Regions from separate parts of the Porcipelethomonas sp. genome, predicted to be linked through region 2. Evidence: predicted binding sites of a transcription regulator. Region 2 holds the regulator's gene; each other region holds the start of a gene.
What was found. Region 2 encodes Rex, which represses fermentation and respiration genes when NADH is low (regulators of the CRP and FNR family bind a similar motif). Its sites were predicted from a motif close to ATTGTTAANNNNTTAACAAT; they were not measured.
Positions count from the first base shown of each region.

Region 1: a site for Rex is predicted at 2,339-2,358, ahead of ACI4WO_RS05400 (phosphoenolpyruvate carboxykinase (GTP)). Genes of this name have one in related genera too.
Region 3: a site for Rex is predicted at 2,653-2,672, ahead of adhE (bifunctional acetaldehyde-CoA/alcohol dehydrogenase). Genes of this name have one in related genera too.

Region 1 covers NZ_JBJFHN010000092.1:913-5,203, reverse strand. Annotated here, with positions in the region: gene ACI4WO_RS05405 (6-phosphofructokinase) at 1-194, shown strand, start outside; gene ACI4WO_RS05400 (phosphoenolpyruvate carboxykinase (GTP)) at 370-2,190, opposite strand; gene thiC (phosphomethylpyrimidine synthase ThiC) at 2,427-3,737, opposite strand; gene thiD (bifunctional hydroxymethylpyrimidine kinase/phosphomethylpyrimidine kinase) at 3,727-4,291, opposite strand, start outside.
Region 2 covers NZ_JBJFHN010000112.1:22,763-27,053, reverse strand. Annotated here, with positions in the region: gene ACI4WO_RS06565 (TraX family protein) at 1-652, shown strand, start outside; gene ACI4WO_RS06560 (NADP-dependent isocitrate dehydrogenase) at 833-2,044, shown strand; gene ACI4WO_RS06555 (redox-sensing transcriptional repressor Rex) at 2,150-2,797, shown strand; gene ACI4WO_RS06550 (Sapep family Mn(2+)-dependent dipeptidase) at 2,931-4,291, shown strand, end outside.
Region 3 covers NZ_JBJFHN010000130.1:51,642-55,932, forward strand. Annotated here, with positions in the region: gene ACI4WO_RS08045 (cation:proton antiporter) at 1-410, shown strand, start outside; tRNA gene ACI4WO_RS08050 (tRNA-Ser) at 579-669, opposite strand; gene ACI4WO_RS08055 (D-alanyl-D-alanine carboxypeptidase family protein) at 831-2,039, shown strand; gene ACI4WO_RS08060 (C-GCAxxG-C-C family protein) at 2,081-2,530, shown strand; gene adhE (bifunctional acetaldehyde-CoA/alcohol dehydrogenase) at 2,720-4,291, shown strand, end outside.

The DNA.
Region 1 (4,291 bases), on a different contig from region 2:
TTCTTGCAACACAGTTCGGTGTTCATGCCGCAGAACTTATCGCTCAGGAAAAGTACGGCAGAACAGTTGCAAAGGTCGGCGGTAAAATTACTGCAAACAAACTGTCTGATATTGCTGGTAAAACCAAATTTGTCGATCCGGACGATCAGCTGGTAAAAACAGCAAAAGATCTGGGAATTTCATTTGGTGACTAATCAAAATGATTTATCAGAATTCATAAAATTTCGGTCAAAACTTTTTTTCAAACCTCAAAAAATGGACAGTCCTGTAAGAAAAGACTGCCCATTTTGATTTTATCTCGGTATTAATTTATAAACAAAAAACCGGTTCCATCCGAACCGGTTTTTACTATATATTAAAGGTCTGCAATTACTTGTTAAGTCTTGCTTCAAGATTATCAAGCTGCTTTATCAGAGCTTCAGGAATTCTGCCGCCCTTATCAGCAATATCTTCCTTGTAGTATCTGCGCATTTCAGCAATTTCCTTAAGCCAGAGATCCTTATCAACATCAAGAAGCTTATCCATAACTTCAGGTGTAACCTCGTCTTCGATACCTTCAACGTTGATGTCACCCTTCTTAGGAACATAACCAATAGCTGTTTCTTCAGCATCAACTGTACCTTCACATCTCTTTATGATCCAGTCAAGAACTCTCATATTGTCGCCGAATCCAGGCCACATGAAGTTGCCGTCTTCATCCTTCTTGAACCAGTTAACGTTAAAGATCTTAGGAGCCTTGTCGCCGAGCTTTTCGCCCATTTCAAGCCAGTGTGCCCAGTAATCGCCTACATTGTAACCGATAAACGGCTTCATAGCCATAGGATCATGTCTCAGAACGCCTACAGCACCTGTTGCAGCAGCTGTTGTTTCAGAAGAAACTGCTGAACCTACATATGTGCCGTGAGTCCAGTCAAATGACTGATATACCAGCGGAGTTGTAGAAGCACGTCTGCCGCCGAAAATAATAGCGGAAATCGGAACACCCTGAGGATTGTCAAATTCAGGAGAAATACAAGGGCAGTTCTTTGCAGGAGCTGTAAATCTTGAGTTCGGATGAGCCAGCTTCTGAGGCTTGCCGTCAGGACCCATAGCAGAAGTATACTCAGGACCGTTTACCTTAGCACCCTTCCATTCAGTTGCATTAACCGGAGGATTCTTGTCAAGACCTTCCCACCAAACAGTATTGTCATCATTGTTGATAGCAACGTTTGTGAAAATAGTATCCTTCATTGTTGAAGCAAGTGCATTATAGTTGGACTTTGCATTTGTACCCGGAGCAACACCGAAGAAACCATTTTCAGGGTTAATAGCATAAAGTCTGCCGTCTTCGCCCTGTTTCATCCATGCGATATCGTCACCGACTGTAAATACTTCATAGCCGTCCTTCTTGTAGCCTTCCGGCGGAATAAGCATTGCAAGGTTTGTTTTACCGCATGCAGACGGGAATGCAGCTGAGATATACTTAACTTCTCCGTCAGGCTTCTTAACGCCTAAGATAAGCATGTGTTCAGCCATCCAGCCTTCGTTCTTGCCCTGATAAGAAGCAATTCTCAGTGCAAAGCACTTCTTGCCGAGAAGAACGTTACCGCCGTAAGCTGAGTTGATTGACCAGATTGCATTGTCTTCAGGGAACTGAACAATGTATCTCTTTTCAGGATCAACGTCAGCCTTTGAGTGAAGACCTCTTACGAAATCGTTTGATTCATCGCCGAGGTTTTCAAAAGCCTGCTTGCCCATTCTTGTCATAATATTCATGTTAAGAACAACGTAGATAGAATCTGTAACTTCAACGCCTACCTTAGCGAGAGGTGAGCCGATAGGACCCATTGAATAAGGGATTACATACATTGTTCTGCCCTTCATAACACCGTCATACATAGGTGTGAGCATTGCTTTCATCTCATCCGGATCCATCCAGTTGTTTGTCGGACCTGCGTCTTCTTTATTCTTACAGCAGATAAATGTTCTGTCTTCAACTCTGGCAACGTCATTCGGCAGAGTTCTGTGATACAGACAGCCAGGAAGCTTTTCCTGATTAAGCTCGATCATTTCGCCTGTTGAAACAGCTTCAGCCTTTAAAGCGTCAATCTGCTCTTTGCTTCCGTCAATCCATACTACCTTATCCGGCTTTGTAAGGGCTGTCATTTCGTCAACCCATTTTAATACGTTGGGGTTCTTTGTCAGTGACATGGTTTATATCCTCCTTGATTTTTTGATTACGCAGCACTTTAAGCATGCGCATCATTCTTTGGAATAATGCAGCCTTTAAGTTACAAAATTCCCTTCATTTTTATATTATAATATTTTTTGAAATGGATGTCAATAGAATTTGTTTCAGTTTGTGAAATTAATAACAAAACATTCTTGATAAAAGTTATGGTCAGACCTTTTTAAAGACCTGACCGATTAAATGTTATATTAAAAAACTATTTTTCTGTACAGAATTCAACTTTTTCGCCTGCAAGGATCTTATTAGTAGTTCTCATAGCACACATTTTTCCGCACATAGAGCATGTATGTCTGTCCTTTGGAGGAACGCTTTCAAAGTATCTTTTTGCCTTGTCCGGGTCAATGGCATACTGGAACATTTCATCCCATTCAACACGTCTTCTGGCGTCACTCATCTTATTGTCGATATCTCTGGCATGTGGAACGCCCTTTGCGATATCAGCAGCGTGTGCTGCGATTTTGGAAGCTACGATTCCCTCTCTTACATCATCTGCATCCGGAAGTCTCAAGTGTTCCGCAGGTGTCACATAGCACAGGAAATCTGCTCCGTTAGCAGCGGCAATAGCTCCGCCTATAGCAGATGTAATATGGTCATAGCCCGGAGCGATATCAGTAACCAGAGGTCCTAATACATAGAAAGGTGCATTATGACAAATACGTTTCTGCAAAGTCATATTAGCGGCAATTTCATTCATTGCCATATGTCCCGGACCTTCAACCATTACCTGAACGTCCTTTTCCCATGCTCTTTTTGTCAGGTCACCAAGCTCAATAAGCTCGGAGATCTGTCCGGCGTCAGTACTGTCATTTATAGAACCCGGTCTTAATGCATCTCCCAGACTGATTGTAACGTCATATTCTCTGAGAATGTCAAGAACCTCATCATAATATTCATAGAAAGGATTTTCATTTCCGGTCATTTCCATCCATGCAAAAAGAAGTGAACCGCCTCTGGAAACTATATTTGTAAGTCTGCCCTGACGCTTGAAGGCTTCAACAGCTCTTTTGTTGATTCCTGCATGAATCGTCTGGAAATCTACGCCCTCTCTGGCATGTGCTTCCACTACTTTAAGGAAATCCTTTGCAGTGATTTCAAGAAGATCCTTTTCAAGATAGCCTATAGCATCATACATAGGAACAGTTCCTATCATTGCCGGAGACATAGCAACAAGCTCCTTGCGGAAAGTATTGGTCTTGCCGTAGTTGCTCAGATCCATAATGGCTTCGCATCCGAAGTCAATTGCCATTCTGACTTTTTCCATTTCCATATCATAATTCTGGCAATCTCCGGAAATACCCAGATTGACATTGATTTTTGTTCTGAGTCCTGAACCGATTCCCTCAGCACTCAGTGCCTTGTGATTGACGTTTGCCGGAATGCACACACTTCCTTCGGCAACCTTTTGTCTGAGAACCTCAGGCTCCATATATTCTTTTTCAGCAACCGTCTGCATTTCCTTTGTTATAATGCCTTTTCTGGCAGCTTCCATCTGTGTTTTATAGTTCATTTTTACCTCCTGGATTATACATATGATTTAACGGGCCTCTGCCCCTGCCTAAATTCAGTCCGTCTGCTATAGCTCCCGTAACATAATCCTTTGCTTCACTTACGCTGTCTTTAATCCCTTTTCCCTTTGCAAGATTTGCGGCAATTGCCGAAGAAAGGGTACAGCCGGTCCCATGCGTATTCGGATTATCTATACGCCTGCTTTCAAACCATTCATATCCCTTGTCAGTATAAAGCAGGTCAGCTGCGGTATCTTCCAGATGCCCGCCTTTGACAAGTACACTTCCGTTAAATTTGTCTGAAATGATTTTTGCGGCTGCAAGCATATCATCCGGTTTTTTTATACTGATTCCTGAAAGTATTTCTGCTTCCGGAACATTGGGTGTGATAACGCAGGCAACAGGGAAGATTTTCTGCACAAGTGCAGATACGGCATCCTCCTGTAACAGTCTGCATCCGCTGGTAGATACCATAACAGTATCCGCCACTATGTTCCGGGCGTTTTTACTCTTCAGAAAATCTGCTATTGCACAGATTATTTCCGCATTTGACAGC
Region 2 (4,291 bases):
GGTAATCGACCATGCTGCATGGGCATTTGTACCGTTTTCCAGTATTGCCGGACAGACTATGCATGTTATCGGGCGGCTTACCGCACCGATAATGTGTTTTATGGTGGCAGAGGGTTATTACAAAACCCGTAACGTAAAAAAATATGCTCAGAGACTTGGAATATTTGCTCTGATTTCTCATTTACCTTATACTTTCTTTCAAACAGGAAAGCTCGAAATTATAAATCAGACAAGCATAATGTTTCCGCTGTTTCTGGGTCTTGTCGCCCTGATTATCAGGGACAGTCCGAAATATGAAACTGCTGTTAAGAATATGATAATTCTGCTGATATGTCTGGCATCTATGATTGGCGACTGGGGTGGAATTGCAGTTGTATATATTTTAATTTTCGGCAGCAATTATAACCGTATTGAAAAAATCAAATATTTCTGCGCTGCAAGTGCATTTTATATTATACTGGATATTATTATGTGCGCTGCTTCAGGGCAATGGTATACCGATTTATTTAAGCTGGGAACATTCCTTGCAGTACCATTTCTGCTGAAATATAACGGTGTCAGACGGGGCGGAAAGACTTATAAGTGGTTTTTCTATTATTTCTATCCGGCACATCTTCTGTTGCTGGCTGTGATTAAATATGTTATTTTATAAAGAAGCTTTTTATAAAACTTAAAGTTTTATAGTAAAATCATTTGTATGCACAATTGATATTGACAGCAACAACTATGAACTGATTATAGTTACCGCTGATGTATATGAAAAAATACCATCCATAGCAAGAGCTAATGGACATAAAATTGAAGATTTTTAAATTAAAGGGAGGAAAAAACAATGGCAAAAATTCAGATGAAAACACCGCTGGTTGAAATGGACGGAGATGAAATGACAAGAATCCTCTGGAAGTGGATCAAGGAAATTCTTCTCGAACCTTATGTTGACCTTAATACTGAATACTATGATCTGGGTCTTGAAAACCGTGAAAAGACAAAGGATCAGGTTACATTTGACAGTGCTGAGGCTACAAAAAAATACGGTGTAGCAGTAAAATGCGCTACAATTACTCCGAATGCTGCAAGAATGCCGGAATATAATCTTACAGAAATGTGGAAGTCGCCTAACGGTACAATCAGAGCAATTCTCGACGGTACTGTTTTCAGAACTCCTATCCTCGTAAAGGGTATTACACCTTATATCCCTACATGGACAAAGCCTATTACAATTGCCCGTCATGCATACGGCGACGTTTACAAAAACACAGAAATGCAGGTCAAGGGCGGCGGAAAGGCAGAGCTTGTTTTTACAGATAAAAACGGAAACGAAACAAGACAGCTTATTCATGAATTTGAAGGGGACGGAATTATTCAGGGTCTTCACAATATTGACAAGAGTATTGAAGGCTTTGCAAAAGCATGCTTTAATTATGCTCTGGATCAGAAACAGGATATCTGGTTTGCCACAAAGGATACTATTTCCAAAAAATATGACCACAGATTCAAGGATATCTTCCAGGAAATCTTTGATAAGGAATACAAGGAAAAATTTGAGGCAGCAGGAATTGAATATTTCTATACTCTTATTGACGACGCCGTTGCAAGAGTTGTCCGTTCAAACGGCGGATATATCTGGGCATGTAAAAACTATGACGGCGATGTAATGTCTGACATGGTTTCCACTGCTTTCGGAAGCCTTGCAATGATGACCTCAGTTTTAGTTTCTCCGGACGGTATCTATGAATATGAAGCTGCTCACGGAACAGTCCAGAGACATTATTACAAATACTTAAAAGGAGAAGAAACTTCCACAAACTCAGTAGCTACAATATTTGCATGGAGCGGTGCGCTGAGAAAAAGAGGAGAGCTTGATGGAAACAAAGAGCTTTCAGACTTTGCTGACAAACTTGAAAAGGCTACGATCCAGACAATTGAAGACGGTGTTATGACAGGTGATCTTTATCTGCTTTCAAGCCTTGAAAACAAGAGAAAAGTCAACTCCAAGGAATTCCTTGAAGAAATAAACAACAGACTTTCTAAACTTATGGCATGATCATTCAGGCTTTCCGCAGCCTTTAAAAGCGGAATCCGCAGTGCATTTTTTGCATATCATAATATATAAATATATGGGAACGCAGTGCGGTAACGGAGATATAATATGTCAAAATCCTTAGTTTCATCACCGGTAATTAAACGCCTGCCCAGATATTACAGGTTTTTGGGGGAACTTGAACGGCAGGGGATTGTTCGTATATCAAGCAGAGAACTTTCCGAAATGATGGGATTAACAGCGTCCCAGATAAGACAGGATCTTAACTGTTTCGGAGGTTTCGGTCAGCAGGGATACGGATATAATGTGAAGGAACTTCATTCAGTAATTTCCAGAATTCTCGGAATTGACGCCGGAAATAAAACTATTCTTATAGGCGCCGGAAATCTCGGAAAGGCAATAGCTTCTCATATTGATTTTAACAAGCGGGGCTTCAGGCTTATTGGCATTTTTGACAGCAATCCTGAAAAATGCGGTAAAATAATTTCAAATCTGAAAATTTCAAATATGAATACAATTGAAAGCTTTTGCCGCAGTAATCACCCGGTATGTGCAGTTTTGTGCATTCCAAAAGATGCGGCAAAGGAAATTGCACCCAAGCTTATTGAACTCGGTATAAAAGGATTCTGGAATTTCAGTCACTATGACTTTGCCGTTGACAGCGGTAAAAAAATCATTGTGGAAAACGTTCACCTGACAGACAGTCTTATGACTCTTGCTTATGGTCTGAACAATACCGATGAAGAAGAAAATTAAAAACTGTTCTTACAGGAAATGTGTTCAGGTTTTACGAAAAGCCGTGTTCATATGCCTGTAAAAACAAACTATTAGTATGACGGACGTCTGAAAGCTGGCGTCCGTCAAATCTTTTTAGAAACGGAGAATCAAAATGGCACTTAGTAAACATCTGACAAATGAAATACTTGCAAAATGTACAGAATATTCCAATGACATGGAGTTGTTTCTGGAAGAACTTGTGAAAATACCAAGCGTTATGGATAAACCGGAAAAAAATATGCCTTACGGAAAAAATTCTGCAAAGGTTCTTGAAGTATTTCTGGAAAAAGCCAAGGAAATGGGTTTTAATGTCAGAAATATTGATAATTACGCCGGAGTAATTGAAACAGGAACAGGTATGCCTGAGCTTGGTATACTTTGCCATCTTGATGTAGTAGATCCCGGAACAGGCTGGACATATCCTCCCTTTGAGCTTACAAGGAAAAACGGAGTTTTGTACGGAAGAGGTACTACCGATGACAAAGGTCCTGCTGTATCTGCACTCTATGGACTGAAAGCTGCTAAGGAGCTTGTACCTCTGAAAAAAAATATAAGACTGATAGTAGGCTGTAATGAAGAAAACGGTTCGGATGACCTTGAATATTATCAGACAAAAGAAAAACTTCCGGAAAAACTTTTTACTCCCGATGGACAGTACCCGATAATTAATATAGAAAAGGGTATGATACGAGGAAAATTTACTAAAAAAATATCCGGAAAATATATCAAGAAAATTCATGGCGGAGATACAATAAATGCTGTCCCATCAAAGGCTTATGCCGTATTATCCCATGAATGCAGTGAAAAATTAAGAATTGACAGTAATTTTAAAACAGTAATTTCTGAAAATGAAATTAAAATAAATTCTTCAGGCATATCTGCTCACGCATCAACTCCGGAAGGCGGAAAAAACGCCCTGACCTCACTTATTCAGCTGCTGGGAAATGTACCCGGAGATGAATCAGCAAAAATTTTCAAAAATCTTTCAGAAATATTCCCTCCGGATGAAACCAACGGAAAACATGCAGGAGTAAAATGCAGTGATGAAAAATCCGGTGCGCTGACACTTGTTTTAAGCGTTATGGAATATGATGGAGAGTTTCTTGAGGGAATCTTTGACGTGCGTTTCCCGGTAAGTTTTACATCAGCTCAGATCAATGAAAAATTAAATGAAACTCTTGAAAAAATAGGTTTTGAGTATGAATGCATTCTCGCTTCTGAACCCCACTATGTTGATGAAAACAGCGAATTTATACAGTCCCTTTTAAGCGTTTATGAAAACATGACAGGAGAAAAAGGAAAATGCATTGCAATCGGCGGAGGCACTTACGTTCATAATACTCCCGGAGGTGTAGCATTCGGTGCAGAGTTTCCAGGAAAAGAATACAATATTCATTGTGCTGATGAATTTACAGTTTTGGAAGAAATGATACTCAATGCACAAATGACAGCCGGAGCTGCAATTGAAATCTG
Region 3 (4,291 bases), on a different contig from region 2:
GTCTTAAGGTTGTAATTCCTAAAATGAGTGCAAGTATAATTCTTTTTGCAGTTATACTGTTAGTTGTTGCCGTACTGACAAAGATTATCGGCTGCGGACTTGGTGCCAAGATATGCGGATTCAAGAACAAGGATTGCCTTAGAATTGGTATTGGCATGATTTCACGAGGCGAAGTAGCACTGATTGTTGCCAGCAAGGGTGAAGCAGTCGGACTGATGAATGAAAAATATTTCGGACCAATTGTAATCATGGTTGTAGTTACAACTATTATTACGCCTATTCTTCTGAAGTTTGTTTATAAGTCCAAAGACACTGACAAGGACAGTAAAGGTGAATTACAGGTTGACAAATTTACCAAGGGTACTGCTTTTGAAGAACATGAGCAGAGACTTATTAATGAAAATCAGTAATTTTGTATTAAAGAACCCGGATTGCTTATCCGGGTTCTTTATTATCATTTTAATACAGACAGTACCAAATATAAAGCTTGATTTAATATATGGATACATAAATAGATACATAAAGAAAAATCGGGTTTCACAAAATGAAACCCGATTTGTCCTGTGCGGTCACGCACCTGGCGGAGAGTCAGGGATTCGAACCCTGGGTCCCTTTTTGGGGGACACGAAATTTCGAGTTTCGCACCTTCGACCTCTCGGACAACTCTCCATAAAAAATTCATAAATACCAAAAGCTTTATTATTATATCATATGATGAAAAAAAAATCAAGTTTTTATAACAAATTTTTAGCAGCCTGATTGCAGTGCTATTGACTGTTTTCGTACTATATGGTATAATACGCATTGAAATTAATGCTCGGAGGATGAAAATGAAAGAAAAAAATAAAGAGGAAAAATCCGGGACAGCCTTTTTATGGATTGTATTAATTCTTATTTTGGTAGTTATAATAGTGTCCGGAATTAAACTTTTATCCGGACATGATGATACACAGGCTAATGCAGATCAAAATACTGTAACAGATAATAATTCTTTGACCGAATCATCGCAAACAGAGGAGTATGCTCAAACAGAGGAAACAACTGAAAAAAATTCTGTGCCTTTGACAATCAATATCAGCGATGCGGATGTTTACAGTCAGACAGCACTGCTGACAGATCTGAATGGAAATATGATATACGGAAAAAATGAAGATCTGCAGATTTATCCGGCTTCACTTACAAAAATAATGACGGTAATAGTTTCCCTTGAAAATATATATAATCTGGATGAAAATGTTATTATTCCCGGAGATATATATGAATATATAGAATATGAGGAAGCGTCAACAGCCGGATTTTCTGCATATGAAAGTGTGACTTACAGAGATCTTCTTTATGGTGCATTGCTGTCCTCCGGGGCAGAATGCTGTCTGACACTGGCTGAATATATAAGCGGTTCCGAGGATGCTTTTGTTGCACTTATGAATGAAAAAGCTGAAGAGCTGGGAATGGATGATACTCATTTTACAAATTCAGTGGGACTTCATAATTATAATCATTATTCAACTGCATCAGATATCTCAAAACTTTTGATTTATGCATTGAATAATGATGAGTTTTATGAAATTTTTACCAGTCAGAACTATTACACCGAAACGGATTATAATCCATATGGTATTACTCTGTACAGTACTATGTTTTCAGAACTTGATTCAGATGAATTTGCAGGGGGTGTCTTTTTAGGCGGAAAAACAGGCTATACCAGTGAAGCAGGGCTTTGTCTTGCTTCCTGTGCAGAAATAGACGGTGAAAAATATATTCTTGTAACTACTGGTGCTGAGGGTACTCATTATACTGATCCACTTCATATTTACGACCATGTTAATATATATGAGTCATTGGCATCAGTGATAGATCCTGATTTGGTACACAGCTATGATTATACTGAATCAACACAGCAGGATTATTATTCTGATTACTATGATCAGAACGATCAGAATTATCAGGACTATGAAGAAGATTCATATTATTATGATGATGATTATTATGAGGACAACCAGTATTATGAGGATTCGGAATATTATTATGACGGCTATTGACATATATACACTTTAATAAAATTAAAATAGCGGAGGTTTGTATGAACAAGGCAGAAAAAGCCAAGGATTTATTTAAGAAAGGGTATAACTGTTCTCAATCAGTTCTGGGGGCATTTGCTGAAGATCTGGGAATGGATTTTGACACAGCAATGAAACTTTCTTCATCATTTGGCGGAGGAATGGGAAGAATGCGTGAAGTATGCGGAGCTGTAAGCGGAATGTTTATGGCGGCAGGTTTAAAATACGGTTATTGTTCTCCTGATGACAGAACCGGCAAAACTGAACATTACAAAAGAATTCAGGAACTTGCGGAAAAATTTAAAGAAAAGAATCATTATATCGTCTGCCGTCAGCTTCTGGGAATTGATGGAAATGATACAAGCCATGTTCCATCTGAAAGAACAGCAGAATATTATAAAAAACGTCCGTGTGCTGAATTGGTGGGAGATGCTGCGGAAATACTGGAAGAATATTTTAAAAATAATGAGTGATTAGTTTTATCTTAAAACTATTTGACATTTTGCAGTAAATAATGCCTTGAATTTAAGTCGATTTCGGCAGAAAATACATACCCGAAAAGCTTGACAAAAAAATAACAATATGGTATAATGACATTGTTAAGAAATTAACAATGCATAATGAAATAAAAAATTATTTTATATTTTCAGGAGGATTGCATTATGGCTAAGAAAGAAGAAGCTCAGAAGACTGCTGAACAGCCTCAGATCGACCCGAAGGTAATGATAGACGGTCTGGTTGAAAAGGCTAAGGTTGCTCTTGACGAGTACATGAAGCTTGACCAGGAACAGATTGACGCAATTACCAAGGCGGCAGCTCTTGCAGGTCTTTCCGCACAGATGGAACTTGCAAAAATGGCTGTTGATGAAACAGGCAGAGGTATTTTTGAAGATAAGGTTACAAAAAATATTTTTTCAACAGAATATATCTGGCACTCAATTAAGTATGAGAAGACAGTTGGCGTGATTGAAGACAACGTAGACGAAGGATACGTTGAAATCGGCGAACCTGTAGGTATCGTTGCCGGCGTTACACCAGTAACAAATCCTACATCAACAACAATGTTTAAGGCAATCAGCTGCCTGAAAACCAGAAACCCGATTATTTTCGGATTCCATCCAAATGCACAGAAATGCTCTGTAAGAGCTGCTGAAATTATCAGAGATGCCGCTATTGCAGCCGGTGCTCCTGAAAATTGTATTCAGTGGATTGAACATCCTTCAATTGATGCTACAGGACTTCTTATGAATCACCCTGATGTAGCAACAATTCTCGCAACAGGCGGTCCGGGAATGGTTAAGGCTGCTTACTCAGCTGGTAAGCCGGCACTCGGCGTCGGTCCTGGCAACACACCTTGCTACATTGAAAAAACTGCTAAACTGAAACAGGCTGTTAATGATCTTATTCTTTCAAAATCATTTGATAACGGTATGATATGTGCTTCAGAACAGGCTGCTATCATTGATACAGAAATTTATGATGAAGCAGTTGCATTCATGAAGGAACATGGCTGTTACTTTGCAAAGCCTGATGAAATCCAGAAGATTCAGGATGTTGTAATCAATGTTGAAAAAATGGCGGTTCAGCCTTGGGTTGTCGGACAGTATCCATGGCAGATCGCTGAAAAGGCTGGTATCACAATCCCTAAGGAAACTAAGGTTCTTTGTGTTGAACTGGGCGGTACAAATGCTGAAAAATATCCTCTGGCACTTGAAAAGCTTTCACCTGTTCTTGCTGTTGTTAAGGCAGATACAACAGACCATGCATTTGAAATGTGTGAGGAAATGTTAAAGCACGGCGCAGGTCATACAGCTGTTATTCATTCTTCTGATGACGCACTTATTGAAAAGTACGGCGAAACAATGAAGGCAAGCCGTATAGTTGTTAACTCACCTGCATCATTCGGCGCTATCGGTGATGTTTATAATTCAATGGCTCCTTCACTGACACTTGGCTGCGGTTCTTACGGTAAAAACTCTGTATCAGAAAACGTTACAGTTAAGAATCTTATTAACAGAAAGAAAGTTGCTAAGAGGAGATTGAATATGCAGTGGTTTAAGGTTCCAGAAAAGATTTATTTTGAACCAGGCTCAGTTCAGTATCTTGCAAAGATGCCTGACATTCACAGAGCTATGGTTGTTGCTGACCCTGGTATGATTCAGTTCGGATATATTGACAGAGTAACATATCAGCTCAATAAAAATGCTAACAAGCCTACAATTGAAATCTTCAGT